Regions from separate parts of the Rhizobium sp. X9 genome, predicted to be linked through region 3. Evidence: riboswitches for the same ligand, from Rfam matches in the RefSeq annotation. Region 3 holds a riboswitch; each other region holds the start of a gene.
The links. Region 3 has a riboswitch for cobalamin ahead of JZY08_RS03020 (CbtB domain-containing protein). Riboswitches for the same ligand answer to the same signal wherever they lie in the genome.
Positions count from the first base shown of each region.

Region 1: another riboswitch for cobalamin. It lies ahead of JZY08_RS05975 ((2Fe-2S) ferredoxin domain-containing protein); the one in region 3 lies ahead of JZY08_RS03020 (CbtB domain-containing protein).
Region 2: another riboswitch for cobalamin. It lies ahead of JZY08_RS13425 (DUF1636 family protein); the one in region 3 lies ahead of JZY08_RS03020 (CbtB domain-containing protein).

Region 1 is NZ_CP071311.1:1,221,174-1,231,371, reverse strand. Features, by position in the region: gene JZY08_RS06005 (DNA polymerase III subunit delta') at 1-894, shown strand, start outside; gene metG (methionine--tRNA ligase) at 1,205-2,755, shown strand; gene JZY08_RS05995 (TatD family hydrolase) at 2,767-3,549, shown strand; gene JZY08_RS05990 (MBL fold metallo-hydrolase) at 3,552-4,382, shown strand; gene JZY08_RS05985 (chloride channel protein) at 4,434-6,185, shown strand; gene JZY08_RS05980 (hypothetical protein) at 6,206-6,457, opposite strand; cobalamin riboswitch at 6,440-6,632, shown strand; gene JZY08_RS05975 ((2Fe-2S) ferredoxin domain-containing protein) at 6,724-7,515, shown strand; gene JZY08_RS05970 (ABC transporter substrate-binding protein) at 7,532-9,028, shown strand; gene JZY08_RS05965 (ABC transporter permease) at 9,034-9,948, shown strand; gene JZY08_RS05960 (ABC transporter permease) at 9,948-10,198, shown strand, end outside.
Region 2 is NZ_CP071311.1:2,786,652-2,796,849, forward strand. Features, by position in the region: gene cobG (precorrin-3B synthase) at 1-981, opposite strand, end outside; gene cobN (cobaltochelatase subunit CobN) at 978-4,328, opposite strand; gene cobW (cobalamin biosynthesis protein CobW) at 4,425-5,462, opposite strand; gene JZY08_RS13425 (DUF1636 family protein) at 5,459-5,884, opposite strand; cobalamin riboswitch at 6,004-6,221, opposite strand; gene cobO (cob(I)yrinic acid a,c-diamide adenosyltransferase) at 6,357-6,974, shown strand; gene JZY08_RS13435 (cobyric acid synthase) at 6,976-8,433, shown strand; gene cbiB (adenosylcobinamide-phosphate synthase CbiB) at 8,420-9,385, opposite strand; gene cobD (threonine-phosphate decarboxylase CobD) at 9,384-10,198, shown strand, end outside.
Region 3 is NZ_CP071311.1:625,118-635,315, forward strand. Features, by position in the region: gene JZY08_RS03000 (YafY family protein) at 1-63, opposite strand, end outside; gene JZY08_RS03005 (LysE family translocator) at 197-826, shown strand; gene JZY08_RS03010 (cytochrome c) at 944-1,378, shown strand; gene JZY08_RS03015 (cytochrome c) at 1,602-2,522, shown strand; cobalamin riboswitch at 2,708-2,949, shown strand; gene JZY08_RS03020 (CbtB domain-containing protein) at 3,114-3,296, shown strand; gene JZY08_RS03025 (CbtA family protein) at 3,307-4,026, shown strand; gene JZY08_RS03030 (hypothetical protein) at 4,031-4,345, shown strand; gene JZY08_RS03035 (type 1 glutamine amidotransferase family protein) at 4,539-5,105, opposite strand; gene JZY08_RS03040 (GNAT family N-acetyltransferase) at 5,127-5,615, opposite strand; gene pip (prolyl aminopeptidase) at 5,810-6,757, opposite strand; gene JZY08_RS03050 (helix-turn-helix domain-containing protein) at 6,841-7,254, opposite strand; gene JZY08_RS03055 (hypothetical protein) at 7,368-7,718, opposite strand; gene dmeR (Ni(II)/Co(II)-sensing transcriptional repressor DmeR) at 7,846-8,118, shown strand; gene dmeF (CDF family Co(II)/Ni(II) efflux transporter DmeF) at 8,198-9,190, shown strand; gene JZY08_RS03070 (hypothetical protein) at 9,370-9,642, opposite strand; gene JZY08_RS03075 (glycine betaine/L-proline ABC transporter ATP-binding protein) at 10,019-10,198, opposite strand, start outside.

The DNA of each region.
Region 1 (10,198 bases), 600 kb from region 3:
ATCGAGGGGCCGGAAGGCATCGGCAAGGCGACGCTCGCCTTCCGTTTTGCCAATCACGTGCTCACCCATCCCGATCCGGCCTCCGCACCGGATTTCCTGGCCGATCCCGATCCGGAATCGCTCGTCAGCCGACAGATCACCGCCGGCGCATCGCATAATCTCCTGCATCTGACCCGCCCGGTGGATGAAAAGACCGGCCGGGTGAAATCCGCCATCACGGTGGATGAGGTGCGGCGGGCAGGGCATTTCTTCGCGCAGACATCGGGCACCGGCAACTGGCGGATCGTCATCATCGATCCGGCTGACGATCTCAATCGCAATGCCGCAAACGCCATCCTGAAGATATTGGAGGAACCGCCCAAACGGGCGATGTTCCTCGTCCTGTCGCATGCGCCGGGCAAATTGCTGCCGACCATACGCTCGCGCTGCATGCCGCTCCGGCTGCTGCCGCTTTCGGATGGAGATATGGTGCAGTCCCTCGAGCATCTGGGCATCAATGCCACCGGCGAAAAACGCGATGCCCTGCTTGCCGGCTCCAAGGGCAGCGTCGCGCAGGCGCTCAAGCTGATGAATTACGGCGGCTCCGATATCGTCGAGGCCTTCGCCGCGGTCATGACGGCGGATGGGCCGGGGGTGCGCAAGCAGATGCACAAGCTCGCCGAAGTTCTGGCGCAGAAGGATGGCGATATCGTTCTCGGCTTCTTCATGGAGCACGTGACGGAAGAGTTGATGGATCGGGCGCGGTCGGCGGCGATGGCGGGCGATATCGCTGCGGCGGAAAGACATGCGCGGCTTTCCTCGACGCTTTCGGAACGTATTACCGTGGCTCAGGCCTATAATCTCGACAAGAAGCAGATGGTGCTTTCCATTCTGGAAGATATTCGCGGCGTTTGAAGACAGGAAATCGTCCGAAACGTACGATTTTACCGATATGGAAACGTCTCCTCCGTCATGCCGGACTTGATCCGGCATCCAGCCGGGGCGCGTCTGCGCGGTGGAGAATGAGTCTTTCGCGATCAAGGACTTGATCGCTGCTGGACCCCGGATCAAGTCCGGGGTGACGGTAGTGCGAATGCCAAGCGCTCGCCAACTCCACTTTGTCTGCGAGCCATCGTACAAAACGTACGCTTTGCCTTTCGCTGCTGCGAACAATGGTTTAAGAGCGGTTTATCCAAAAAACAGCCTGTAAAGTCGATAGACCGTCATGACAGACAAGACACCCTTCTACATCACCACCGCGATCTCCTATCCTAACGGCAAGCCGCATATCGGCCATGCCTATGAGCTGATCGCGACGGACGCCATGGCACGCTTTCAGCGCCTGGACGGAATGGATGTGTTCTTCCTGACCGGCACCGACGAACACGGCCAGAAGATGCAGCAGACGGCGCGGGCAGAAGGCATTTCGCCCGAAGAACTGGCGCAGCGCAACTCCGACCAGTTTCGCGAAATGGGCAAACTGCTCAACGCCTCGAACGACGATTTCATCCGTACCACCGAAGAGCGTCATCACGAGACCTCGCGCAATATCTGGAACCTGATGGCCGATAGCGGCGACATCTACAAGGACAGCTATGCCGGCTGGTATTCCGTGCGCGACGAAGCCTATTACGGCGAGGACGAGACGGAAGTGCGCGCCGACGGCGTTCGGTACGGGCCGCAGGGCACACCGGTCGAATGGGTCGAGGAGGAAAGCTATTTTTTCAAGCTCTCCGAATATCAGGACAAGCTGCTGAAGCTCTACGAGGAAAACCCTGAATTCATCGGTCCGGCCGAGCGTCGCAATGAGATCATCTCGTTCGTGAAGTCTGGCCTCAAGGACCTCTCGATTTCCCGCACCACCTTCGATTGGGGCATCAAGGTTCCGAACGATCCGAAGCATGTCATGTATGTCTGGGTCGATGCGCTGACCAACTACATTACCGCCACCGGTTACATCGAAGACAAGAACGGTCCGCGCGCGAAATATTGGCCCGCCGACGTGCATATCATCGGCAAGGACATCATCCGCTTCCACGCGGTCTACTGGCCTGCCTTCCTGATGAGCGCAAAGCTGCCGCTGCCCAAGCGGGTGTATGCGCACGGCTTCCTGCTCAACAAGGGCGAGAAGATGTCGAAGTCGCTCGGCAATGTCGTCGATCCAGTCAATCTGGTCAGCCATTTCGGTCTCGATCAGGTCCGCTACTTCTTCCTGCGCGAAGTCTCCTTCGGCCAGGATGGCAGCTACAGCGAAGAGGGCATCGCCACCCGCATCAATGCCGATCTTGCCAATGGCATCGGCAATCTGGCGAGCCGTTCGCTGTCGATGATCGTCAAGAATTGCGACGGCCAGATCCCGACGCCCGGCGCGTTGACGGATGAAGACAAGGCGATGCTCGCCTCCGCCGACGGGCTGCTTGAGATTTGCCGCGAGGAGATGGGCAAGCAGCTCATCCATCGCGCGCTTGCGGCCATCATTGCCGTCGTCTCGGAAACCGACCGCTATTTCGCGTCGCAGGAGCCGTGGGCGCTGAAGAAGACCGATCCGGAGCGTATGGGCACCGTGCTTTACGTTACGGCGGAAGTGGTGCGCCAGATCGGCATTCTCCTGCAGCCCTTCATGCCGGAGTCCTGCGAGAAGCTGCTTGATCTCGTTGCGGCCCCTGCCGATAAACGTGATTTTGCAGCACTCGGCGAAGCGGGCCGTCTGGTTCCGGGCACGCCGCTTGAGGCACCCAAGCCCGTCTTCCCGCGTTACGTCGCACCGGAAGCGTGAAGGCGACACCCATGCTGATCGATACGCATTGCCATCTGGATTTTCCCGATTTCGAGGCTGAGCGCGACGATATCATCGCCCGCGCCCACGCGTCGGGCGTCAGCCAGATGGTGACGATCTCGACACGGGTGCGCCGCCTGCCGGAGCTTTTGAAGATCGCGGAAAAATATCCATCGGTCTTCTGCTCGGTCGGCACACATCCCAACAGCGCGGCCGAGGAGCTGGATATTTCGGCCGACGACCTCGTGCGGCTTGCCGAGAGCCACGACAAGATCGTGGCGATCGGCGAGGCGGGGCTGGATTATTTCTACGATACGCAGAAGCCGGAAGACCAGAAGACCGGCCTCCTTCGCCACATCGAGGCGGCAAGAAGGACGAAGCTTCCGCTTGTCATCCACAGCCGTAGTGCCGATGAGGACATGGCTGCGATTTTGCGCGCGGAGAGTGAGAAGGGGGCGTTTCCCTTCATCCTGCACTGCTTTTCCGCCGGTCCTGATCTCGCGAAAACGGGCGTTGAACTTGGCGGTTACGTGTCCTTTTCCGGCATTCTGACCTTCCCGAAATCGCAGGATATCCGCGACATCGCCGCTACAGTGCCGCTGGACAGGCTGCTCGTTGAAACGGATGCGCCCTATCTTGCGCCGAAGCGCTGGCGCGGCAAACGCAATGAGCCCTCCTATGTGGTCAACACGGCTGAGGTTCTGGCTGAGGTGCATGGCATTTCCTTCGAGCGCATGGCTGAAATCACCACAGAGAATGCCTTCCGCTGCTTTTCGAAAATGACAAGGGTGTAGGCGTGGCAATCTACCGTCGCCGCTTCACGGTTCTCGGATGCGCGTCGTCACCCGGCGTACCGCGCATCAACGGCGACTGGGGCGCCTGCGACCCCGAGAACCCCAAAAACCGGCGCACGCGCACGGCCTTCATGGTGGAGCAGATCGGACCCGATGGCGGCAAGACCACCGTCGTCATTGATACCGGCCCTGATTTTCGCGAGCAGATGATCGCTGCCAAGGTGGAGGCGGTCGATGCGGTGCTTTACACGCACGCCCATGCGGACCACCTGCACGGCATTGATGATCTGCGCATCTATTTCGCCATCCAGAAAAGCCGCATTCCGATCTATGCCGACCCCGTCACCATGGCGCGCATCTGGGATGGTTTTGCCTATTGCCTTGAGACACCGCCGGGCAGCAGCTATCCGCCCATCGTGGAGCCGCGGATCATCGCCGATATCGACGCGACGTTGATCGTCGACGGGGCAGGCGGGTCGATACCTTTCAACGTGCATATGCAGCAGCATGGCGACGTGCATTCGCTCGGCTTTCGGATCGGCGATGTCGCCTATTGCACCGATGTCAGCGATTTTCCGACTGAGACCCTGCCGAAGCTTGCCGGTCTCGACGTTCTCGTCATCGACGCGCTGCAGCACCGCTATCACCCCAGTCATCTTTCGCTGGAACAGGCGCTCGGTTGGATTGAAAGATTTGCACCCAAAAGGGCGATCTTGACCCATATGCATATTCCGCTCGATTATGACACGGTGATGCGTGAAACGCCTGATCATGTTGAACCGGCTTACGATCAGATGCGTTTCGAAGTCGAGATCGAGATTGAAGCGCCCTAATACCGCCTGAAAAGGAACAGCATGTCGACCCGGCCTTTCCGTGCACCCAGTATGGCGAGCTTTTTCGACAATCTGCGCGCCAGCCGCCTGCGGGCGATGTTCCGGCGCGGAGAACTGGGGCTGGTGGCTCTCGCCGTTCTCATCGGCATCGCTGCGGGCCTCCTGGTGGCGCTGATCGGCGCCTTGAGCACGGCGCTGCATGTTCTGGTCTATGGCGTCGAGCGCTTGAGCAGCAGCGATCTCTCCGGCCCGATCGTGCTGGCCGGGCCGATCATCGGCGGCATCGTGCTTGGCATCATCATCTTCATTCTTTCCAAAACTCGCAAAAAACCGATGGTCGACCCGATCGAGGCGAATGCGCTGCATGGCGGCCGTCTGTCGCTGACGGATAGCATCATCGTCTGCGTGCAGAACATCGTCTCCAACGGCTTTGGTGCGTCAGTGGGGCTGGAAGCCGGCTATACGCAAATCGCCAGTGGCGTCGCCTCCAAGATCGGCATCAAGCTGAAACTGAGGCGCGGGGACATGCGTATCCTCGTTGGTTGTGGTGCTGCGGGCGCGATAGCGGCGGCCTTCAACGCGCCTCTGACAGGAGCTTTTTACGCCATCGAACTCATCATCGGCACCTATACCGTCGTGACGCTTGCGCCGCTCATCGTATCGGCGCTCGTCGCAGCCACCGTCATCGGGCTTATTGGCGGCCACGGCCTCTCCATCGATATCGTCGATGCCAGCCGTGTAACGCCGGCGGACTACGTGCCCGCCATCTTTCTGGGCGTCGTGTGCGCGGCGATCGGCATCGCGCTGATGCAGACGGTGTCCTTCATCGAAGAGACGGCGCGCAAAAGCGCCATTCCGGGCTGGCTGCGTCCGGCAATGGGGGGCGTGGCTGTCGGTGCCCTTGCGCTTATTTCACCGCAGGTCCTGTCCAGTGGCCATGGTGCGCTGCATCTCAATATCGATGCCGAATTGACGATCTACGGGCTGGCCGGGCTATTCGTGCTTAAGGCGGCGGCCAGCGCCATTTCCATCGGTTCTAATTTCCGCGGCGGCCTGTTTTTCGCGTCGCTGTTCATGGGCTCGCTGCTCGGAAAGATTTTCGCGCTTTGCGCCCCCTATATCGGTTATGGGGCGACAGCACCCATCGTCTATGCCGTGATCGGCATGAGCGCCTTTGCCGCCGCCATTATCGGCGGTCCGCTGACGATGACGTTTCTGGCGCTGGAACTGACCGGAGACTTCCAGATCACGGCTCTGGTGCTTGCTGCCGTCATCACCACCTCGCTCGTGGTGCGCACGACCTTCGGTTACTCCTTCGCCACCTGGCGCTTCCACCTTAGAGGCGAAAGCATTCGCAGCGCCCATGACATTGGCTGGATCCGCGACCTGACCGTGGGCAAGATGATGCGTGCCGATATTCGCAAGGCCAATGTCAGCATGGGTCTTCCAGCCTTCAAGGAGAAGTTTCCACTGGGATCAACGCAGCGGGTGATCATGACGCATGATGACGGTCGCTACGCCGGCATCGTCCTCGTACCGGAAATCTACGCCGATCCGATGGATCGCGACCCGAGCAAGATCAGCCTCGAAACCTATCTGCACTACAAGAATGACGTGCTACTGCCGACGATGAATGCGCGGCAGGCGGCAGCCGCTTTCGATGCGACGGAAAGCGAAGCGCTGGTCGTCGTCAACGACAAGATAGAAAACCGCCCGGTTGGCCTTCTGACGGAGAGCCACACGCTCAGGCGCTACAGTGAAGAGCTTGAATTGCGACGCCGGGAGGCCTCCGGTGAATTATAAATTACTTTATGTTGTTTGCTTTAATCATTGATATAATTGTATTTTATATAGATGATATCTTCCTTTTTATTTTTGGTTTCCGCGCGATGACGGCGGTGTGTGCGCCAATTCGGTACCGCATCGCAAAACATGGGCTTGACCAGCAAATAAAACCAAGTGTATGTAACTTTATAACGTAACAATAGATTGGACGAAGGAGACTTGCGTAGCGTGTTCACTTGCGGCGCAGGCGGTTGACAGCGGCCTGCGGCAGTGTAGGTTCGCTCCGTCATGGTTCTTCCGCCACCCGGTGGAAACTAAGAGGGAATCCGGTGAAGACCCGGAGCTGTCCCGCAACTGTAAGCGGTGAGCCAATCGCCCACGATGTCACTGGCAGCAATGCCGGGAAGACGGGTGAGGTGGCTTTGACCCGCAAGCCAGGAGACCTGCCTGACATATTGTAATTCCGTGGTCGGGGGGTGCCATGGGAATGATGGCTGTTTCCGGCATTTCGGCCGGAGGCCCGTCATTTTCGTTGCCGCCTCGTGAATGAGGCATTGTGACAACCGAAACTCAACCAATCCATCGAGAGCCCTCTCAGCCCGACGCCGTGCTGCTTGTCGCCAAATCGGCTTTCGCAGCGGCGCCGCACCAGGACATGCAGCGTCTCGCGACGCTGGCCGGCCAGTTGCGCGGAGCGAGAACCGTTCGTTTCGCCTTCACCGAACAGGGCACGCCGTCCCTGCGCGAAGCGCTCGGTGCGCTCATCGATGAGGGTTTCGGCAATCTCCTCCTCGTGCCGCTCATGCTGCCACTCGAGCCCAGCTTTCAAAACTGGCTGACCAAGACCCTGAAACGATGGCGGGCAGCGGACCCGCGCCCGTGGCCGTCGCTCTCGATAACCGCGAGCCCTACCGCAAGCACCCTCATGGCGCGCCTTCTCGAAGACCTCGCCGGAACGGCGCAGGCGCTCGATCTTTCATCCTCGGTGCGTCCGGCGGGCGAGGGGTCGCTGGTGCCTGCGCAGAAGCGCCGCGTGCTCGTCTGTCAGGGCGCCCCGTGTAATTCGGCCGGTGCTGACGCGATCTGGGGACATCTGCGCAACCAGCAGGAACGGCAGAAGCTTCGGGTTACCGGCGATGGCACCATGACGGCCAAATCGACCTGTCTTGGCCCCTGCAACCTTGCACCGGTCATGCAGGTCTTTCCCGAAGGCACCTATTACGGCGGCGTTACCGAGGAGGCTGTCGATCGCATCGTTGCCGAACACCTGCTTGGCGGGTGTGTCGTCGACGATTTCGCCTATCACCCGACCGGCCGCAAGCAGCGGCTTCGCAATCTATCCGAATAGCATGAGAGGAAACATAATGTCGGCAAAGAGCATTTCGCGTCTGGCGGCAGCCGGGCTCGCGGCTTTCATTACGGGAGTGGCGGGCAATGCGCTGGCCACCGAACCCTTGCGCGTCGGCGCCACCTACATCACAAGTGGCCTTGATCCCGCAAAGGGTTCCAATGGCTGGGCGCTCGTCAGTCACGGTGTGGGAGAGAACCTCTTTACCGTCGACAAAGATGGACGGCTTGTGCCTGACCTTGCCGAGAAAGCAGAACGCACCGGCGACTTGACCTGGACCGTGACGCTGAAACCGGACCGTACCTTCTCCGATGGTTCTGCCGTAACGGCAGCAGCCCTTGCGGCCGGATTCGAGCATACTTTCGCAACCAACAAGGCGGCGCTTGCGACAGGTGGAAAGCTTGGCTTCAAGGCAGTCGATGCACTGACGCTCGATATCACGACGGAGAAACCGGTGTCCTTCCTGCAGGCGCTGTTTGCGGAGTGGCCGCTGGTTGCCTATACGACTGCCGCCGATGGCCGTGCTCTGTTCACCGGACCGTATCAGATCGCGGATTTCAAGGCGGATACATCGCTGAGACTGGCGCCGAACACCCATTTTGCTGACGCCGGTTCCCGTTCTCCGGTCGAATTTCGCAGGTTCGGTGATGCGCAAAGCATGACCCTTGCGCTGGAGGCGGGTGAGCTGGACCTCGCCTTCGGGCTGCCCTCGGAAGTCGTGAAGCGGCTGCAAACCAATCCGGATCTGACGATCAAGTCGTTTCCGGTCGGTTATCAATATCTCGCCTTCCTCAATACCAAAAGGCCGATTACCACCGACATCAAGGTGCGTGAGGCGCTGGACCTGACTTTCGATCGCAGGGAACTGGCGGCCGCCATTAACGGCGGTGAACCGGCTACCGGCGCCTATGCCGCCTACTTCCCCTTCGCCGGAAAACAGCCGCGTCCGACCGACATAAAAAAAGCCGAAGCGCTTCTCGATGAAGCCGGATGGGTCAGGGACGGGGCAGGGAACCGTACAAAGGACGGCGCGCCGCTGCGCCTGCTCGCCATCACCTATCCGCAGCGTCCGGACCTCGTCACCATGCTGCCTGTCGTAAAGGCGCAGCTTGCCAGGGTCGGCATCCAGCTTGACACGAAGGTTGTGGAAAACATTCAGGATGTGGCGGCCGCCGGCGAGTTCGATATCGCGCTCTGGGCGCAACACACCGCGCCGAATGGCGATCCGGCCTTCTTCCTCAATTCGATGCTGCGCAGCGGCGCTTCGCTCAACTATGCGAAATATGCCTCTGCGGATTTCGACGCCATCCTTGATCGCTTTGCTGTGGCGGGCGAGGCCAAAGAGCGGGCTGCAATTGCTCTCGATGCTCAGGCAAAACTGTTCAAGGACGTTCCGGCCTCCTTCCTGGTTTCTCCGGTCTGGTATGTGGGTCTCTCGAAGCGGCTGCAGAATTATGAGCCCTGGGGTTCGGACTATTATGTCCTGCGCGCCGATATCGGCGAGGCCAGGTAATTCTGATGCAATTGCTCCGGTTCGGCATACGCTCGGCGTTGGCAATGCTTGCGCTGTCGCTCGCATCCTTCACGCTTATTGCTCTGATGCCCGCCGATCCGGTGCAAATTGCCATCCGTGTATGGAATCTTTCGGCAACGGGTGAAACCGTTGCTGCGCTGAGGGAAGAATGGGGCCTCGATCGCCCCCTTCTTCTGCGCTATCTGCATTGGCTAGCGGATTTCGTCACCGGTGACTGGGGGCGGTCCTTCCGCACCGGCGAGCCCGTTTTTGCGGAGTTTCTCGAGCGTCTTCCCGTTTCGCTCCTGCTCGGCCTTTCCGGGATGCTGATCGCCATCGTCGTTGCAGTGCCGATCGGTTTCTTCGCGGCGGCGCGGCCGGGTGGCATTGCCGATCGCGCAAGCCGCGTATTTTCAGTCTTCGTCCAGGCCGTTCCGGGCTTCTGGCTGGGGCTCGTTCTGCTCTGGGTTCTCGGCGTCCAGCTGCGATGGATCCGTCCCTTCGCGACCGACACTACAGCGATCTTGCTGCCGGTCATGTTGATAGCCTCGCATTCGGCTGCCGTCTTTGCGCGTGTCTATCGGCGAGACATGATGGAAACCATGCGGCAGCCCTATTTCCGCACCGCTCTCGCCAAGGGGCTTTCGCGCCGGCAGGCTCTCTGGCGTCACGCGCATCGCGGCGCGTTCTACGCCTTGCTTTCGGCGGTGCGTTCCGAGGCGGGCTGGGTGATCGGCTCGACGGCGACCATGGAAATTCTCTTCAACCTTCCGGGTCTCAGCCAATTTCTCGTGCAGAGCATCGCGGTTCGCGACCAGATGGTCCTGCAGGCCTATGTCATGGTCATTGCGCTATGGCTGCTCCTCATGAACCTGATCGTTCAGATACTTCAACGCTTTCTTGACCCGCGGCTTGCCTGATGATCCGATATCTTGCGCTTGCCGCATTGCTCTTGTTTCTGCTCCTGAGCACCTTCTGGCAGCCCTATGATCCGGATGCGGTGGATATTCTCGCCCGGCATTCGGGTGTGACGGCGAGTCATCTGCTTGGAACCGATCACCTCGGCCGCGACCTTTTTTCCCGCATCATGGCGGGGGGATGGCGCACGGCGCTGGTGGTTTTTTCGGTCGGCTTCATCGCCTTTACCGGTGGCACATTGCTCGGCACCAG
Region 2 (10,198 bases), 980 kb from region 3:
GGCGATGGAAGACCGCGCATCACCTGCCCTTGTGATGAACCCGGAAGTACCTGCGGCCGGAATCAACGCAACACAAGCATCCCGTGACCCGAAAAATAGCAGGCTATGATTGAGCGAGGGCCGCAATGTTTCGATATCAACTGCGCGCGCCAGATCACAGAGCCGCGACAGATCGGAGGCACGGACTTGCGCAAAAGCAGGGGTGATACCGGCAGCGAAAGTGCCGGTGCCGATCGCCATCAATCCCAGCGGCAAAGAAGGCGCGGGCGTCTCGCCTTCAATCTCCCTATCCACTAGCCGGTCTCCGCAAATTGCCTTTATCGTCCGTAAATCCAGATCACGGCCACGGGCAAGCGGTCCCTTGCCGGCCAGATGAACGAGCAGCAACAGGGCAACATCCGCCGCCTTGTCGGCCTCGACAAATCCCGCGCGCAGCGCCTTGCTCTCCGGCCCCCCGACAGACAATTGCCAGAAAACGCGGCCTTCAAACCACATCGCTTTCAGACGGATATCGGCCAGCAAATCGCCCATGGAAAGACGACCGCCCCCATCGATGACGACGGACATTTTGGCGGCGAGCTTTTCATGCAGCGCCAGCGCGGCAGCCTCTCTGCGAATCTCGCCCGCAAGAGAACTGCCATCGGCGATTTCCTGATCGTCTCGGCCGGCAAGGGGTGAGGTCTCGACTGCCAGTCCGTCGCGAAGCGACAAACCGAGCGCCAGAACATCATTCTCCAGGTCGCAGGCGCTTTCCCGCGTCAGACCGCGAAATTGCAGGCTGCCGCGTGCCGTGATGTCGATCAGCCCGTTGCCGTGCTGCTCGGCAAGTTCGCAAAGCGCTATCATGTCATGGGGCGCAATATCAGCCTCGAATGCGATGCGTGACAGGTATCCGTCACCGGTCAGCATCGGGGTCGACAAGGCCGGACACGTCCCACGGCGGCCAAATGGCTGGACCGGATCGGAAGGGGCCGTCCTCATGCGCCGACCCTTTCAGAACGGGGCAGGATCAGCATTTCAAGTTCCACATCAACCGCATTGCGGCGGCTGTGCCACAGGCCGCGCCGACGGGCGGATAAAAAGCGCGTCGCCATCACCTCCGCCGCCTTCGGATTTTCCCGCAGGATGAAATCGCGCACGTCCTCGTTGCCGAAATAGGCGTCATAAAGCGCCTCGATCAGCGAGGAAGAAACCGCATGGGTGGTTTCGGCAAAGCCGATCAGCCGGTCAACCGTCTCGGCAAATTCCGCCGCGCCGCGCGGGCCGTGCCGCATCTGGCCGGCAATGAAGCGTGGGTTGACGGCGCGGGCCCGCACCACGCGGGTCAGCGCCTGAGAAATGGACCGGGCGCGCGGACGTGCAGGATCGGTCGTATCCAGCGCCACAATATCGGCAACGCCGCCAAGTACTGCCTTTGCGGCGGAAAACCCCCCAATGAAGGCGACATCGGAAGAGCCGTCGAGAAGATCCCGGCCCGGATCGTCACCGGTGTGAACGAGAAGGTCGGCCCGACGTACCAGCTCAACAAAACCGGCATTCTCGAAAATCTCAAGCCCATCGGCACCGCCGAAGGCGTGACTTGCCGAATCGAGATAGGCCTGGCCCAGTTCCTCACGTTCTTCCCATTTCCCGCTGGCGAGTTTTTCCTCAATACCTGCGCCATAGGTGCCGGGCGCGGAGCCGAAGATACGTGCCGGTATGTGCCCGAGTGCCACCGCCTCTTCCGCCAGAGGATTGTCGCCCGGCGCTTCATCCCGCCGCGCGACGGCCTTGGCCGCTGCGTCGAGAAGAGCAATGAGCGCTGGAAACATGTCGCGGAACAAGCCGGAAATCCTGAATGTGACGTCGACACGCGGCCGCCCGATACTGGCGGGCGGCAGAACCTCGATGCCTGTGACGCGACCCGTGGCCGGGTCATGGATCGGTCGCGCCCCCATCAAATGCAGCGCCTGCGCCACATCCTCGCCGCCATTGCGCAGGCTGGCGCTGCCCCAGAGATCAAAAACCAGATGTTTCGGCCAGTCGCCATGGGACTGCAGATGGTGCCGAAGCACTTCTTCACCCGCCATGCGGCCCAGCTCGAAAGCCGTCGGCGTCGGCATGGTGCGCGGATCGGCGGCATAAAGATTGCGGCCCGTGGGTAGGACATCGAGACGCCCGCGCGCGGGCGCGCCTGACGGGCCGGGGACAATATGGCGGCCATCGAGCGCGGCAAGCAGCGCTGCTTTTTCCGCCGCAGCGCTTTCAAGCCTCAGAAGATCGATCTCGCCTTCGGGGGAGCGACCGAAAACATGCTGGCCATCCTTGATGGCAAAATCCTTCAGGTCGCAGAGAAAGGCATCAATGCGCGATAGCGCCGCATCGGCATCGTCCTTAGCCCCCACGCCCGCATCGGCCGCGAGCCCGGTTTCCAGCGCCTTCTCTACGATCAGTTTCGCCAGCCGGTCGCGGCGGCGGCGGTCAAGCCCGTCTGCCTGTGCATATTCATCGACAAGCTGTTCCAAAGCCAATTGTTCCGGCGAAAGTCCGGCATGCACCAGCACCGGCGGAACATGGCCGATGGTAACAGCAGCAATCCGCCGTTTGGCAACCGCCGCCTCGCCCGGATTGGAAACGATGAACGGATAGATCACCGGCAACGAACCAGCGATGATCTCGGGAAAACAATCGCGGGAAAGCGCCACCGTCTTGCCCGGCAACCATTCCAGCGTGCCATGCGCACCCACATGCACGATGGCATGCGCATCCGCGACCCGCTGCATCCAGACGCCGAAAGCGACGAGCGCGTGACGTGGCGGCAGGGCAGGGTCATGGTAATCCACCCGGCGGTCCTCGTTCCGCCCCCGGTCCGGCGCCAGCGCTACAAACACCTGGCCGAAACGAGCAACGCGAAAACGGAATGCGCCGTTGGCTAGCGCATCATCCCGTTCGGCGGAACCCCACGTGGCATCCACGGAGGCAGAAGCCCCCTCAGACAAAGCCGCGAGAAAATCCTGATAGGCTGAAAGTTCGACAGACGCTTCCTGTTGGTCGACACAATCCAGCAAAGCCCGCGCCGTTTCGGGAATATCCGAAACGGCATATCCGGCCGCGGCCAGATCGCGCAGCATTTCAAGCACGCTTTGCGGCACATCGAGACCAACGGCATAACCGGTGCGCCCCGGCGCAGCACCCGGATAATCCGGCATCAGAATAACGATCCGCCGTTCCCGTGGCGCAGACTGTTTCAACCGCAGAAACGCAGCGATGCGGTTTGCCACCTGCTCGACACGATCCGCTTCCGGCGTGTTAACGAGGCTGACACCGCCATCGGTCCGCATCTGTTTGAATGAGATAGCACCGGCAAGAATCCGGCCATCGAGTTCCGGCAAAACCACATGCATGGCAAGGTCGGATGGGTTGAGACCGCGCGCATTTTCCGCCCAGCCGTCGCGGCGCGTCGTCGCCATGACCACCTGAAACACCGGCACGCCGAGGCGATCAAACAGGGTTTTGCCACCGTCGTCCGTCTGACTGGCAAAAGCCGTGGCGGCAACAATGGCCGCGGGCTTGATATCCGGCAGCACGGTTTCGAGAAAGCGGATCGCCTCCCCATCCTTCAGGCCGCTGACGAAAATCGGCAAAGGGCTAAAACCGCGCTGTGCGAGCCCATGAAACAGCGCATCGATGGGCGCAGAATCCGAAGCCAGAAGCATGGAGCGGTAAAAGAGAATGGGCAGAATAGGTGCATCGGCGGGGTAACCCGCGCAGGCTTCCGCTTGATCCACAACGCCTTTACCGGGCCGGTAGAAGCCCGCTTTCGGCAGCGGTTGAGCCTCGATATCCGGCCATGCGCCACCGCTTGCAAGAACCGAAAGCCCGGAGGCAAGCCGGTCCATATTCTCCCTCCCACCCTCACGGAAGAAGGAGAGGACTGAGGAAAGCGTCTGTCGATCGACGGTCGAGGCCGCCTCCAGCTTCTCGTCCCTCTCGCTGCACTCACCAGGCAATAACAGAAGCTTTATGCCGCGCCGTCGCGCCATTATGGAGAGTTGATCGACGCCGTAACGCCAGCGCTCCGCACCGCCCAGAATCCGGATAAGGATGACACGGGCGTGTTCCGCCGTCTTTTCGATCCACAGATCGACCGACATCGGATGCCGAAGTTCGGAGAGGTTGGCGGCGGACAGGGAAGGAAGTCTGGGCCCCACCTGCCGCCATGCCTGTTCCAGCCCGGCAAGATCGCTTGCCGAAAAAGACAGCATCACCACATCCGATCGCGGCTGGTTGAGATCAACCGGCTCGACCAGATCGTCCAGAGACGAGGATGTGGTGGCGAGAATATGCATCTAAGGCATTTCCAGTAAAAGTGCGGTGCGGTTTTGCGTCCGGATGATGCGCAAAAACTAGAGAGCACGTCCCGTTTAAACCGGACGTGCTTTATGTCAGGCGGCCAGCATCTGTTCGATCTTTTCGCGGTTGAGGCCCTTCTGGCCGATGACGACGAGGCGGCTGCGGCGCTCCTCACCGGCTGCCCATGGCCGATCGTAATAATGGTTGACACGGCTGCCGACGGCCTGCACCTGCAGGCGCATCGGCTTGGCGGAAACTTCAACGAAACCCTTGATGCGAAGAACGTTTTCCGCAGCAGCAGTTTCCGCGATACGGGTGGCCAGTGCTTCCGGATCGGTCACGGCGGGCAGATCGATGACGAAGCTGTCGAAATCGTCGTGTTCGTGGTCAAGCTCGCCATCATGATGGGTGCGGCGGTTTTCGATATCTTCCTCCACCGCAAGGCCGAGGCCGATCAGAACGGCGGGGTCGATTGCACCATTCGAGGCGACGACGATCTTCGCAGCCCGCGGCAGATGCTCGAGAATATGAGCCTTCGCCTTTTCCAGACCGGCGTGACCAAGGAGATCGGCCTTGGTGAGGACGATGAGATCGGCGCAGGCGACCTGATCCTCAAAAACCTCTTCGACCGGATCGTCGTGATCGAGCGCTTCGTCATTCGCCCGCTGGGCGGCAAGTGCTTCCATGTCATGTGCCACCTGGCCCTCGGCAAGGGCGGCACCATCCACGACAGCCACCACGGCATCCACTGTTACGCGGCTCTTGATGGCCGGCCACTGGAACGCCTGCACCAGGGGCTTCGGCAGGGCGAGGCCCGAGGTCTCGATGAGGATATGTTCCACCTTCGGCTGGCGACTGAGGATCTGTTCAATGGCCGGCTGGAAATCATCCGCGACCGTGCAGCAGATGCAGCCATTGGCCAGTTCGACGATGTTTTCCTCCGGGCAGCTCTCAATGCCGCAGCCTTTGAGGATTTCGCCATCGATGCCGATATCACCGAATTCATTGACGATGATGGCCAGTCGCTTGCCATCAAGCTTTTCGAGAAGACCGCGCAGCAGCGTGGTTTTTCCGGCCCCCAGAAAGCCGGTGACGATGGTGCAGGGAACGCGGTCCAGAAGGGTGCTCATGATCTCTCCTCGGTAAAATCGAATGGGGGAATGCGCGCCACCATGCCGCGCTTCAACGTATCGGGGCGGCCGCGCCAGGGCATCAGGCCATCGGCGGAGGCGGCCAGCATGCGCGCGCCGGTCAGCAGGTCTTCCGCGTCGTCGGGCGTCAGCCCGCCAAAGACATAGGACCAGCCGCCGCCGCCGCGAAGCACGGCGCTGAGGCCGCGTTTGCAATTGGCAAGACAATTGACGGAACGGACGACAATGCCGGATTCCTGCGCTGTTGCCATGACGGCATCCGCAAGACGTGCACCGGGTCGCGGCTCCGCATTGGGATCGGTTTCATCGCGACAGCTGCGGCAGACAAAAACGACGACGCCGGAGGCGTTTTCGCCTTCCGCCTCCGAATTCGCACATGAAGAGACCGCTGTAATATCCAAACCGTTTCGCTTTCCGCGCCTTTAAAAACTCATCGGGGTGCGGATGTCGAAAACGGCATGCGGAAAAGCGCAGAGCCGGCTGTTCGATCTGACCGACTGACCGGAGCACCCCGCCCGGCAGACGTTTTTCCTGAAACGGCAGGTCTCCTGGCTTGCGGCTTTAAAACACCCGGGCACCGCCTTCCCGAACCATCTTTAGAGGTTCAGTGGCTTTACGGTGCGGGCTTGCCGCTTACAGTTGCGGGGGCAGCCACGGAATGACCCCTGTCAGGGCGGAACCGTGTTCCCTCTTAGCTTTTCCCGTTGCCGGGAAAAGACCGTCAGTCCCTTACCCTTAGGCTGAACGGGCGTGGGGGTCAATGCCGCGGCCCGTTGGCTGGCCGCATTGCCGGGTGCGGCAAATTGGGTATAGTCGCCGCTCCGAAAGGCAGGGGCATCCGGCCCCGCGCCGCTGGACGAGAAGGAAAACGCGATGACACGCGACATCAGCGACAGCGCAGCCGAACGCCACCGGCAGAAAATGGTGAACCGCAAGACGGTTCAGGATGCCGAAGTCGCGGAAAAGACCATCGAAAAAGGTCTGCTGATGATCAATACCGGCCCCGGAAAAGGCAAGTCCACGGCGGCTTTCGGCCTTGCTTTGCGCATGCTCGGCACCGGACGCAGGGTGGGCGTGGTGCAATTCATCAAGGGAGCGTGGTCGACGGGTGAACAGCAGGCACTGACGCTCTTCGGTGACAAAGTGGCTTGGCGCACCATGGGCGAGGGGTTTACCTGGGACACGCAGGACCTGAAACGCGATGTCATGGCAGCCGCAAAGGCCTGGGAAGAAGCCAAGGTCCTGATGGCTGACGAAACGATCGGCCTCCTGATCCTCGACGAGTTGAATATCGCGCTGCGTTACGATTACCTGCCGCTGGAAGAAGTCGTCGAAACCCTTTCCAACCGCCGGCCCGATCTGCACGTCATCGTCACCGGCCGCAACGCCAAGCAACCGTTGATCGACGCCGCCGACATGGTGACCGAAATGACCCTTATCAAACATCACTTCAAGGCGGGTGTGAAGGCGCAGGCAGGGATAGAATTCTGACATGACTGCACGCGTGCTGATGTTTCAGGGAACCGGCTCGGATGTCGGCAAATCGCTGATGGTGGCCGGCCTTGCCCGTGCCTTCGTCAAACGCGGCCTGTCCGTCATGCCGTTCAAGCCGCAGAACATGTCGAACAATGCCGCGGTCACCGCCGATGGCGGCGAGATAGGCCGCGCGCAGGCGCTGCAGGCGCGTGCAGCGGGCGTTCCGCTGTCGGTTCACATGAACCCGGTGCTTTTGAAGCCGCAGAGCGAAACCGGCGCGCAGGTGGTGGTGCAGGGTAAAATTGTCGGCAATGCCAAAGCCGCCGATTACCAGCACATGAAGGCCGGGCTGCTGCCGCGCGTGCTGGAAAGCTTCGAGCACCTGAAACAACGGGCCGATCTGGTGCTGGTGGAAGGGGCGGGCAGCGCATCCGAAATCAACCTGCGCGCCAACGACATCGCCAATATGGGCTTTGCCCGCGCGGCCGATGCTCCCGTCATCCTGATCGGCGATATAGACAGAGGCGGGGTCATCGCCAGCCTCGTGGGTACAAGAACCGTTCTCGACCCCGACGATGCCGCGATGATAAAGGGCTTCATCGTCAACCGCTTTCGCGGCGATCCGTCACTGTTTTCGGACGGTATGCGAATGATTGCGGAAAAAACCGGCTGGGCGTCCATCGGGCTTCTGCCGCATTTTTCCGATGCTGCGAAATTGCCGGCCGAAGATGCTCTCGGGCTTTCCGGCCCGGCGCAACACAAGCCCGGTGCAAAAATCCGCATTGCCGTGCCGATCCTGCCGCATATTTCCAATTTCGACGATCTCGATCCCCTCGACATGGAGCCGGATGTGGAGTTGATACGCGTGCGGCCGGGCGAGACCATACCCGCCGATTGCGGGCTGGTTCTGCTTTGCGGTTCGAAATCCACCATCGCCGATCTTGCCGTGCTTAAAAATGCGGGGCTCGATATCGACATCAAGGCGCATGTGCGCCGCGGCGGTTATGTTCTCGGCCTCTGCGGCGGATACCAGATGCTTGGTAAAACCGTTGCCGATCCTGACGGCATCGAAGGGCCACCAGCCGTGGTGGAAGGGCTTGGCCTGCTGGATGTGACGACGGTTTTGACCGGCGACAAGAGGCTCGTCTCCGTGCAGGGCAGGAGTTTCGACGGAGTTAATTTATCCGGCTATGAAATGCATGTCGGCGAAACGACGAGCGTAACGGGCAATCTCCCGTTTTCGAACATCGACGGACATACGGACGGCACGATATCGCCCGATGGCCGCATCTTCGGGACCTATATACATGGTCTGTTTGCGGATGATCGCCAGCGTGGTGCATGGCTTGAGCGGCTTGGTGGAGAAAGCACGGAACTGAACTACGAAGCGCAGGTGGACGCCGTTCTTGATCGCCTGGCGGCCCATATGGAAAACCACCTCGATCTCGACAGACTGCTTTCTATAGCGCGATAAGGATCGCCAGTAACCCGAACAGCCCAATCAGCAAGAAGTCTGCGATCCGCGCCAATCGAAGCGCCGTGCGAATATCGCCGGCAACCAACGCCGCTCTTCCGCCTTCGCCCATGAAGCGGGCTTCGATCATCTGCCCACCGTAGGAACGCGGACCGGCAAGGGCGAAACCGAGAGCACCCGCAAGCGCCGACTCCGGCCAACCAGCATTTGGGGAGCGGTGATGACGCGCATCGCGGCGTATCGCGGCGATGGCTCCGCCCGGCGATGCGCCTTTCACAAAAAATGCCGCAAGTACGAAAAGACCGCCGCTCAGCCTCGATGCCGGCAGATTGACTAGATCGTCCAGCCGCGCCGACGCCCAGCCGAAGGCTTCATGGCGTGGCGAGCGATGGCCGATCATGCTGTCAGCCGTATTGATCGCCTTGTAACCCGCACCACCCGGCAGCCCCAGAAGACCTAGCCAGAGGGAAGGGGCAACGATGCCGTCGGAAAAATTCTCGGCCAGGCTTTCGATCGCCGCCCGGCATATCGCGGCCTCATCCAGCGCCTGCGGATCGCGGCCGACAATCATCGAAACGGCTTTGCGGCCCCCCTCCACCCCCTCGCGCTCCAGTGCGATGGCGACGGCCTCCACATGCTGTTCCAGACTTTTCTGTGCCGGAAGCGACGCCCCGAGCACCGCAACAAGCAACAGACCGAAGGGGAGGAACATAAGAAGCGACTGCGCAAACCATGCGAGAAATACAGTCAGCCCTACAAAAACGACCAGAGCCACAACGCCGGCCGTCTTACGCTGCGAAAATGACGCGCTCTCCCGGTTCCATTTTTTGTCCAGCAGCGCGATAAGCGAACCGATCCAGGTGACGGGATGGCCGATACGTTTGAACAGCCAGTCCGGATAACCGGTCAGGCGTTCGATCACGAGCGACAGGAAAGCGAGAGCAAAGAACATGGGCGAGACAGTACCAGAAAAGGCGCAGACTGCGATCCGTCACGGCGGCAATCTCGGCAGGGCGCGCCTGATGTTTCCTGAAGCGCCGGAACCGTGGATCGACCTGTCGACCGGGATCAATCCGCACTCCTACCCGCATTCGCCCATTCCCGCCAGCGCATTTGCCCGCCTGCCGGAGCCTGATGCAGCCGAAGAATTAAAAGGGCTCGCAGCAGCCTCTTTCGGTGCACCTTCGGCCCGCCATGTTTCGCTTTCTCCCGGCACCCAGATGCTGATGCCATTGCTGGCTCATATCGCGGTCCACCGCGGAGCGAAAAGCGGAGCCGTGCTTTCCCCCGCCTATGCCGAACACGCCCGAACCGCCCGAATGACCGGACTGACTGTGACCGAAGTGGAGGACCTCAGCGGCCTGGCGGCATCTGATTATGCCGTGGTCGTTAATCCCAACAATCCCGATGGCCGTGTTATCGATCGCGAAGACTTGTTGTCCTTGGCCAAGACCCTGCACCGGAAGAGCGGCCTGCTCGTGGTGGATGAGGCCTTCATCGAAACTGGAGGTGCCGAAAGCCTCGCAAATGCTGCCGATTATGAAGCACTGGTGGTGCTGCGCTCCTTCGGCAAGTTTTACGGCATGGCGGGTGTCCGGCTCGGTTTTGCGCTCGCACGTCCCGAGATCGCTGGAGAACTGGAGGCAAGGCTTGGCCCGTGGGCAGTTTCCGGCCCGGCACTGCATATTGCGACGCAAGCCTTGGCGGACAGGGAATGGCAATTCTCCATGCGTCAACGGCTCGCTGAAGAAGCGCAGCGTATGAA
Region 3 (10,198 bases):
CACCGGCCTGCGCGCCACCCGCAGGATCTGGATGATCTCGAACAGTCTCGACGCCTTGCGCATTGCCGTTTTTCCCGGTTGCTTCACCACGCAACTGACACAACGCTGTCAGTTGGCTTTTCCTATAAACAGGAAAACACATTGAGAAACATATGCTTTCCCGAATGTGTCGCAAACTGTCTTGGGAGATACTGACATGAGTTATGCTGAAAATCTCTGGCTTTTCTTTCTGGTCCTGTTCGGCATCATCATCCTGCCGGGCATGGACATGCTGTTCGTGCTGGCAAGCGCGCTGACGGGCGGCAAGAGAACCGGCCTTTCCGCCGCAAGCGGCATGAGCGCGGGCGGCATCGTACATTCGCTTTACGGCGCCCTGGGCGTCGGCATGCTTGCCGCCTGGATGCCGTCGCTTTTCCTGCCGCTGCTGGTCTTCGGTGCGGCCTATATGATCTGGATCGGCATCGGCCTGATGCGCAGCGCGATCGTCGTGAACGGTGATGAGGCGCAGGCGAGCGCCTCGGTCAGAAAGGCGTTCTGGCGGGCGGTGCTGACATGCCTTTCCAATCCGAAAGCCTATCTGTTCATGATGGCGATCTACCCGCAATTTCTCAAACCCGTCTATGGTCCGATCTGGATGCAGGGGCTGGTGATGGGCGCAATGGTGGCGGTCACGCAATTTACGGTCTATGGCGCTCTGGCGCTGACGGCAGATAAAAGCCGGGCATGGCTCGTTTCCTCGCCGGGCGCCACGATCTTCATCGGCCGCGCCGCCGGTTTCATGCTGATTGCCGCGGCCCTGCTGACGCTTTGGGAGGCCTTGTCCTAGACTTCTGTTTTCACGAGGGAATTCACCGCAATGTGACTTCTTTTCGCCATCCGGAAAGGGCATCCTCGCGCCGTTCCATCTAGCGTCCGGCGTCCGCCGGAATCAAGGAGAGAGTGTATGAAACTGAAAACCATCGCGGCGGCCATGCTTTTCGGCTGTCTTTGCGCCGGAGCGGTCTACGCTGCCGGCGAAGTCGAAAAGCGTGAAGGCATGATGAAGCAGATCGGTGGCTCCATGGGTGCGCTCGCCGCTATCTCCAAGGGCCAGAAGCCCTTCGACGCCGACGTTGTCAAGGCAGCCGTCACGGCCATCAGCGCCAACGCCAAGGCTTTCCCCGACCAGTTCCCGCCCGGCAGCGAGACCGGCAGTGCTGCGGCCCCCGCCATCTGGGAAAATTTCGATGACTTCAAGGCCAAGGCGGCGAAGCTCGGTGCGGATGCGGACACGGTTCTCGCCAATCTCCCCACCGATGAAGCGGGCGTCACCACCGCCATGAAGACGCTCGGTGCAGACTGCGGCACCTGCCACCAGACCTATCGTCTGAAGAAATAATGTGTCGGAAGACTGCTTTCGAGCGGTCTTTTCCCGGTCGCGGCTAAGCCGTGAACCGCTCCCGCGTCATCCTCGCCCCTGAGGCGAGGATCCATAAGCCGTCGAATTGTGGACCCTCGGTTCAGGCCCGGGGAAGACGTCCAGCAAGCGGGAGGGCTATCGATAATCTCGACCGCCTTCGGGCGGCCAAATATGCTCGGTCGGGCAAAAGGGGAGAGGGGTCATGTCCTCCATTTGGACGAAGCTTGCGGGCGGGATCGCGGTTGCGGCCATTGCGGGTTACGGAATTTTCGCCTGGGTCACCGCGCCTCAGCGGCAGGCGCCCAGCCATTGGGTGAGCCTCGGCGAGCCGGATCTGGCCAATGGCGAAACGCTGTTCTGGGCCGGCGGCTGCGCAAGCTGCCATGCGGCACCCGATGCGACGGGTGATGCGCTTTTGACGCTTTCGGGCGGGCAGGCGCTGAAAAGCCCCTTCGGCACCTTCCATGTGCCCAATATTTCCTCCGATCCGCAGCATGGCATCGGCAGCTGGACGCTGGCGGAATTCGGCGATGCCATGACGCGCGGCGTCGGCAAGAACGGCGAACATCTTTACCCCTCCTTCCCCTATGCCTCCTATGCACGCATGACGCAGAAGGACATCAACGACCTCTACGGTTATCTGAAAGTCCTGCCCGCCAGCCAGAACGACGCGCCGGATCACGATCTGCCTTTCCCCTTCAACCTGCGCATGGCGCTGGGCGGCTGGAAATTCCTCTATTTCGACACATCGACGCGGCCCCGCGTCGAGCTTGCCAATGCCAACGCCGAATTGCTGCGTGGCCAATATCTGGTGGAAGGGCCCGGCCATTGCGGCGAATGCCATACGCCGCGCAACGCGCTTGGCGGGTTCCTCAAGGATAAATGGCTGGCCGGCGGTCCCAATCCGGAGGGCGAAGGCCGCATCCCCGACATCACCCCCGGTTCGCAAAGCATGGGAGCCTGGGCGGCGGCCGATATTGCCAGCTATCTGGAAACCGGCTTCACCCCGGAATTCGACAGCGTCGGCGGTTCCATGGTCAAGGTGCAGCAGAACATGGCGCGTCTGACGGCCGATGATCGCGATGCGATTGCCGCCTATCTTAAGGCGATACCGTCGCGGTAACCCTCGGCCGTCATGCCGGACTTGATCCGGCATCCAGCCACGGCGCGTCTGCGCCGTGAGACGGATCTATTGCGATCAAGGACTTGATCGTGCTGGACCCCGGATCTAGTCCGGGGTGACGAAGGTGGAGGCGACGGCGTGCGGTTGGAAAGCAGGCCCGCCATTGACTCCCGCACCCACCCGTCGGATAACAATCCTGTGATGGTTCCTTCCGGGCGTTCCGGAAGGTGAAAAGGGAACACGATAGGGAGACATCCTCATTCGTGGCTGCCCCCGCAACTGTGAGCGGAGAGCCTGAAACGAAATGCCACTGGTAAGCCATCTCGCGGGGAACCGAGGTTCCCGATCAAGGCGAGGGTGATGTCGGGAAGGCGTTTCAGGTTTTGACCCGTAAGCCAGGAGACCTGCCATTACGGAAATGTCCATGCCGGCGGGGTGTCCGGAAGAGCGGAATTTCAGGGCGGCCAGGCAAGGTGGCTCCCTGTGTCAGTCTCGTTATCCCCGTGGTGAAGTGTATCGCATGCGGCTGCGCGGCTTCTTGCCGTTCCGCCGCGTCTAAAGGCGCGGGGTCGCGCCGTAAGAGGGGTCACCATGTCCATCAACCAGAATACGGCAAATGCCGCCGTTTCAGCAAAAACGGGCAGCTTCGCGCAATCGCTGACGGCGATCGTGCTTGGCCTGTTCGTCGTCGGTTTTGTCGGCTTTTCGCATGTCGAAGCCGTTCACAATGCCGCGCATGACACACGTCATGCCAATGCTTTCCCCTGCCATTGAGGGGTAAAGCATGTCGTTCTTTCGCAATATCGTTTTTACCGCAGTTCTCGTCGGCATCGTCGGCGGTTTCGCCGTCTCGGCCATGCAGGCTGTCGGCACCACGCCGCTGATCCTTCAGGCGGAAACCTATGAAAGCGCCGGTGGCGAAGCAGCCCACAGCCATGATGCGCCCGCTGCCGGTTCCGCGGCCGCCGTTCCCGCCCATGAACATGATGAGGAGGCCTGGGCTCCGGCCGATGGCTTCGAGCGCACCGCCTATACGGTGGCCGCCAATGTTCTGACCGCCATCGGTTACGCACTGGTGCTGACCGGCCTCATCTCTCTGCGTGGCACCAATGCCGGCTGGCGCGAAGGTCTTCTGTGGGGCGTTGCCGGTTTCGCCGCCGTCATGCTCGCACCGATGATCGGCCTGCCGCCGGAACTGCCGGGAAGCCCGGCTGCAGCACTTGAGGCGCGGCAGATCTGGTGGCTCGCAACCGTTGCCGCAACCGCGGGCGGCATCGCGCTGATCGCGTTCCGGCGCGAACCCTGGGCAATCGTTCTGGCGCTGGTGCTGATCGTTGCCCCGCATGTTGTGGGCGCGCCGCTTCCGCCGGAAGGCGAACATGCGCTGGCGCCGCTGCCGCTGGAGCGCCAGTTCATTGTTGCCGCGACCATTACCAGCTTTGTTTTCTGGGCTCTGCTTGGAACATTGAGCGCGTTTTTCCTGAAGCGCTTCCAGTCGGCTTGAGACCATGCAGGACGCAGCGGGATGGAGTGACGAACTCGATGCGCTGCGTTTTGCCGTTCCCGGTCACGGCGCTTTCTGCGCCGTGCACCGCCTTGCCTTCAAGGCAGTTCTTGGCGCCAGCCCCGAAAGGGGGGCGGCGCTCGCTTTCTTCCACGAGCACGAAGCTGCTTTTACGGCTGCGGCACTCGCCAAGATAAAACGCTCGGCCTTGCCCGCCGGTCGTAGCCTGCATTTGAACAGTCGCGATATCCGCCGGGCTATTGCGGGCGAGGGCGGGGATGTCGCGCCCCGTGTCTGCCGGGTGCTTGATCGCGGGTAATGCGCGATAGTCTCACGACTTAACCTCCCCACCACCCTCATTCCTGTGCTTGTCACAGGAATCCAGTCGATGCGGCTCTCGCGCAGCGGGATGAGTCTTTTCAGCCCAAGGACTTGGGCTGGCTGGATTCCCGTGACAAGCACAGTAATGAGGCTAGGAGGGCCCGCAAAAACTGTCGATACCAGAATGCGCCTCACCGGTGCTCCGCCGCAAAAATTCCAAGTTCCGCCTCGGCTTCCGGACCAAAGAGGCCGAGGTGTTTCAGAATTTCCACCGCGAAACTCACCGGCGCACTGCCGGCTGCCGTGATGATGCCGCCATCGCTGACCGCTTTCGGCTGGTCGCGATAAAGGCTCTCGCCGCGATAGGCCGGATAGGCCTTATGTGAGGTCAGCGAATTGCCGGTATGGGCGACGTCATCAAGGACGCCCGTGCCGCCGAGCGCGCTTGCCGCCGCGCAGATGCCGGCAACCAGCCGGTCCTTCTTGCGAAACCGCTGCACCAACCCGCCAAGATCGGCAGCCGTTCCCTTTTCCCAGCTGAGACCGCCGGGAATGACGAGCGCATCGATATTGTCAGGGTCGAGCGCGTCATAGGTTGTGTCGGGCGTAACCTTCAGCCCACCCATCGACGTCACCGGCCCACCATCCGGCGTGGCGTAAACGATCTCGACGCCGAGATAGCTGCGCGCCGCAGCAGCAAGCAGCGCCGGTTCCCAGTCCGCAAAATCCTGCGCGAGCGCAATCGCAATCCGTGTCATGGCCGTCTCCGTTCGGTGCAATCAGGCAATCGACTGCATGTAGCGCATGCCGGTGACCGGCCGGGGCGCGAAATCCATGTTTTCGTAGAAACGATGCGCCGCCACATTGCCGGTCGTGGCGCTGACGGAAAGATAGTCGCAGCCGAGCCGCTTGGCGATGTCGCGCGCGCGGGAAACCAGGTGCTGGCCGGTGCCATGGCCACGATGGCCGTCACGCACGTAGAGATGATGCAGCTCAAGCCCGCGCCGACCTTCCTGCGCCCTGTAGAGCGGCAGAAGCAGGGCGTAGCCGATCAATTCACCATCGGCTTCCGCCACCAGCCCATGCACCCAGGGAAGCGGGCCGAACAGGTCGCGTTCCAGCTTCGCCGGCGTGATCGCTGCCGCATCGCCATGGTAGGCGGCAAGCAGGGTGATCATCTCGTTGAGTTCGGGCAAATCCGTCTTGCGCGCGCCACGAATAATGACGACGGGCGGTCTTTCCAGTGTAAGGGAGCTATCTTCGGTCATTTCGCTGGTCCTTCGGTTTTATCGGTGCCGTCAGGACGCTTGAAAAACAACAAAGCCGCCTGACGGCGGCTTGTTGACAATATGATCTGTCGAGCCGCCCTTAAAGGTAGGCCCAAAAGTACGAGCAGGAGATGGGTGCGCGTTCGTTGATCATGCCAATCAAATGCGCCCGAATCTAAAATCTGTCAAGCGGGTCAATTCGCAAATCGCGCGATTGCTGAAACAATGGCTTCCTCCATCCCCGCGTCTGCCGTGGAGTGTCCGGCGCCGTCGACCATGATCAGCTCGCTTCCCGGCCATGCGGCGGCAAGCTCGTAGGCGGTGACCGGCGGCCCCTGAAGATCGCGCATGCCCTGGATGAGCAGGCCGGGAATACCCGCCAGCCTGCCGGCGTTGCGAAGAAGCACCCCGTCGTCCAGCCAGGCCGCATGGTGGAAATAATGCGCGCAAAGACGCGCCCGTGTGAGCCTGTAGCACTCATCCCGCCATTTTTCGGGAAAGGCCGAGGTGCTCTCTGCGGTAATCGAACCAGCCTCCCACAGATGCCATTCATAGGCTGCCCTTGCGCGGATGGCGGGGTCGGCATCGTTCAAGAGCTGGTAATAGGCGGCAACCGGGTCGAACTTCGAGATGTGGTCCGGGATCGTTGCGATGAAACGCTGCCATTGCCCGGGCAAAAACATTCCCAGTCCCTGATACAGCCAGTCGATTTCCTTCTGCCGCGTCGTCGTGACGCCCGCCAGCACCATGGCGCGCACGTGGCGGGGATGGCGCTGGGCATAGGCCAGGCCAAGGGTGGAACCCCAAGATGTGCCGAAAACCAGCCAGTCATCCACACCAAGCGCGGTACGAATGGTCTCCATGTCGCCGATCAGATGGTGCGTGGTGTTGTGCTCGAGGCTGACCGCGGCATTCGGCGTGCTTTGCCCGCATCCACGCTGGTCGAACTGGATGATGCGGTATAGCTCGGGATCGAAAAAACGTCGCGCCGTTGCCGATAGTCCGGAGCCCGGGCCGCCGTGAAGGAGGATGGCGGCCTGCCCGGCCGGATTGCCCGCAATCGTCACATGCAGCCTGTGGCCTTCGGAAACATCGATGAAAATAGTATCGAAGGGGGCAATTTCGGGAAAGGTTTCTGGCATCCGGCATCTCTTTTGAAGCGATGGCAGGCGCATATATCGCCGGGATGACAGCTGAATGTCATCGCCTCAGTCTTGCCGGCGTCTCAGTGCTCGCCTTCGCACATGCCGTGGTCGGAAAGCGCGCGGATAACGTAGCAATCCTCGATCGAATGGCCATGGCAATGCGAGACGATGCGCTCCAGCTCATGCTCCAGCTTCTTCAGGCTGGCGATTTTTTCACGCACATGGGCAAGGTGTTCGGCAGCGATACGGTCCGCCCCCTCGCAAGGCATTTGCCGGTGCTGGCTGAGCGCGATCAACTCACGAATGGCGTCGATATTGAGCCCGATATCGCGGGCGTGGCGGATGAAGGCCAGCCTTTCGAGATCGGTTTTTTCGTAACGGCGCTGGTTACCCTCCGAGCGTCCCGCCTCGCGGATGAGGCCCATCTGCTCATAATAGCGGATCGTCGGCACCTTAACGCCGGTACGCTTCGACAGTTCACCGATGGACAGCATGGCTTTCTCCATATCCCTGACACGGCCGTAAGAGGGCGAGGCGGCCTCGCCACTCATGATCCGATGCTCTAGTCTCTAGAGATATGGCTTTTCAGCCCGCCATTCAATGGGTGTCAGGCGGCCGCGTCCACGCCGAGCGCCTGAGCCAGCGCCTTCAAGACTTCGGTCTCGAGGCTTACGGCTGCTTCAGGCTGCGCAGCGGAGGTCATCTCAAGCGCGGGCGTGGTGGCAGCGGAAGCACCGCTATCAAGGCTCCACAATGCAGCGGCGAGGCTGGCGGAAGCGCTGGCGGCCGGTGAGACTGCCGCAGCGACGCTTTCGGCGCTCGATATGGCGCGGTGCGCTGCGCGGGTCAGCTCCAGCAGAGCGTCGGTGGTGGAGTGGGCTTCCCTGTTCTTTGCCGGTTCAAGGGTCCGGACCGGCGTTGCGTAATAGCTGCTAGTGGTTGCTGCGATAGTCGTCATGACTGAGTCCCCAAGTTCTGATGGAGCATTTTTAGGGGCCGAAACATTCGCGAGGATTGCGTCACGCAGGCCTTGAACGGAAAAACATCGCGATATAGTATACCCCCCTATAGTATATGAGGTACCGATGTCCCACACGATCCGCAACAAGGAGAAGTTGCTTGCCCGCATCCGCCGCCTGAAAGGGCAGATGGAGGCGGTGGAGCGCGCATTGGACGATTCCAAGCCCTGCGGCGAGGTGCTGCAATTGCTGGCCTCGGTGCGCGGCGCGCTGTCCGGCCTGACGGGCGAGGTGATGCAGGAGCATCTGCACGAGCACGTGGTGCATGCCGAAAACGAAGACGAGCGGGCGCGGGCGGCGGAAGAGCTGGCCCAGGTGCTGAAGACCTACATCCGCTGACATATCTCCTGAAAGTCTCCGTGTTTTGGGGGATGCGAGCGTGAAACGAAATATTCCAGGATCGAGCAGGATTAGCGACATGACGACGACATCCGAATTTTCCACAGCGGCCGGCCACGACCATGTTTTCCTTGGCCAGAACCATGAGCGTAACGAAAAGCGCGTGTGGATGGTGATTGCGCTGACCACGGTGATGATGGTGGCAGAGATCGTCGCCGGCCACTGGTTCGGCTCCATGGCGCTGACGGCGGATGGCTGGCACATGTCCACCCATGCGGGCGCGATGCTCATCTCGGCGCTGGCCTATCTCTATGCCCGCCGCGAGGCGCGCAATCCGCGCTTCACCTTCGGCACCGGCAAGTTCGGCGATCTCGCGGGCTTTGCCAGCGCCATCGTGCTGGCGGTGGTGGCATTGCTCATCGCTGTCGAAAGTGCGATGCGTCTCGTCAATCCGGTCGAAATCGACTTCAACCAGGCGATCCTCGTCGCCGTCATCGGCCTTGCCGTCAATCTCGTCAGCGCCGTGCTGCTGAAGGATGATCACCACCATGATCACGCCCACGGCCATGGTCACGCGCAGGGCTCACATGCCCATCACGGTCACGGTTCTCACGCGCATCATGGTGAACACGGCGCAAAGGGTGGCAGGGACAATAATCTGCGCGCTGCCTATCTGCATGTGCTGGCGGATGCGCTGACCTCGGTTCTGGCCATCGTCGCGCTGCTGCTCGGCAAATGGAACGGCTGGTCTTTCCTTGATCCGGCGATGGGCATCGTCGGCGGCCTGGTCATCGCCCGCTGGTCATGGGGTCTGGTTCGCTCCACGGCGACGACGCTGCTAGACGCACTGCCGCAGGCCGATGACCTGCCGCAGGAAATCCGTCAAAGCGTGGAAACGGAAGAGGATCGCATTACCGACCTGCACGTCTGGCAGGTCGGCCCGGGCCATCACGCCGCCATCGTCGCCATCCGCTCGCAGGCGCCGAAGGCGCCGGCTTTCTACAAGCAGAAGCTTGCGGCCATACATGAACTTTCGCATGTAACGGTGGAGGTCAGCCCGGCAAGGGCCTGATGAGAATCACGTTTTCTCTGGTGGCTGGCGAGCGACCGCCAACCCGCATCCGTCATCCTCGGGCTTGACCCGAGGATCCATGCTCCGCCGACAACGTGGATCCTCGCGTCAAGCCCGAGGATGACGGAGGGTGCGGTTAAGGATGACGGAGGGTGCGGTTGAGGCTTTGTTCTGAAAGCCTATTCCGTATATTCCGAATAGGCGCTGCGCACCCATTCGGCCTTTGCTTCCACCTCGACCTCGGCGGATGCCGCAGCCGGCGCGCTGCCATTGCCGACGGCCCACAGCACATTGGCGAGCGACTGGGAAAGAATGGTGCTGGAAACAGTCGGGTTTCCGGGGCCGCGTTTTACAGCCTGCTCTTCTGGCGCGCTCTGTGCGCTGCCGGCTTTTTCGATGTCGCGGATACGTCCCTGATAATTGTACCCGCCAATATTGCTTTCGATCTGCATGTCGGTGATTCCGCGTTCAAAAGTTAACAAATGGTTAACGGCGGCGGCTTGCCTGAAGCTTGCGTTTGCTGCGTTGCAGCGTCATTCCCGACTTGACAGCCGGCAAAGGAGTGCTTCGTTTTTGCCTAATGAAGACGGGGCAGGAGGAGATTGCCAGCTTTGTCCCTCGCGGCATTGCAGTCCGGTTTAAATTTCTGGCGCCGGTGAACACCTCACTCCCGTCATTCCGGCCTTGAGCCGGAATCCAGCCGACGCGCGTCTGCGCGGCGAGAGAGTCCTTTCAGCCCAAGGACTTGGGCTGGCTGGATACCGGCTCAAGGCCGGTATGACGGAAAGAGGAAATCTCGCGGACGCGGCCAATCCGTCCGGTGCCGGATTACGCCGTTTCTTTTTCCACCGGAACAACCGTTTCCCGGGGCTTCTCCGGCTCCTCCGCCACTTCCACCGTAACCTCCGCCTCCTGAGGCGCAGGCGTGACCATGGCCGCCACCAGCGTGTCGAGGCCGATGCTGCCGACCGGCTTGCCGTCCTCGTCCACCACATGGGCGGTGGTTTC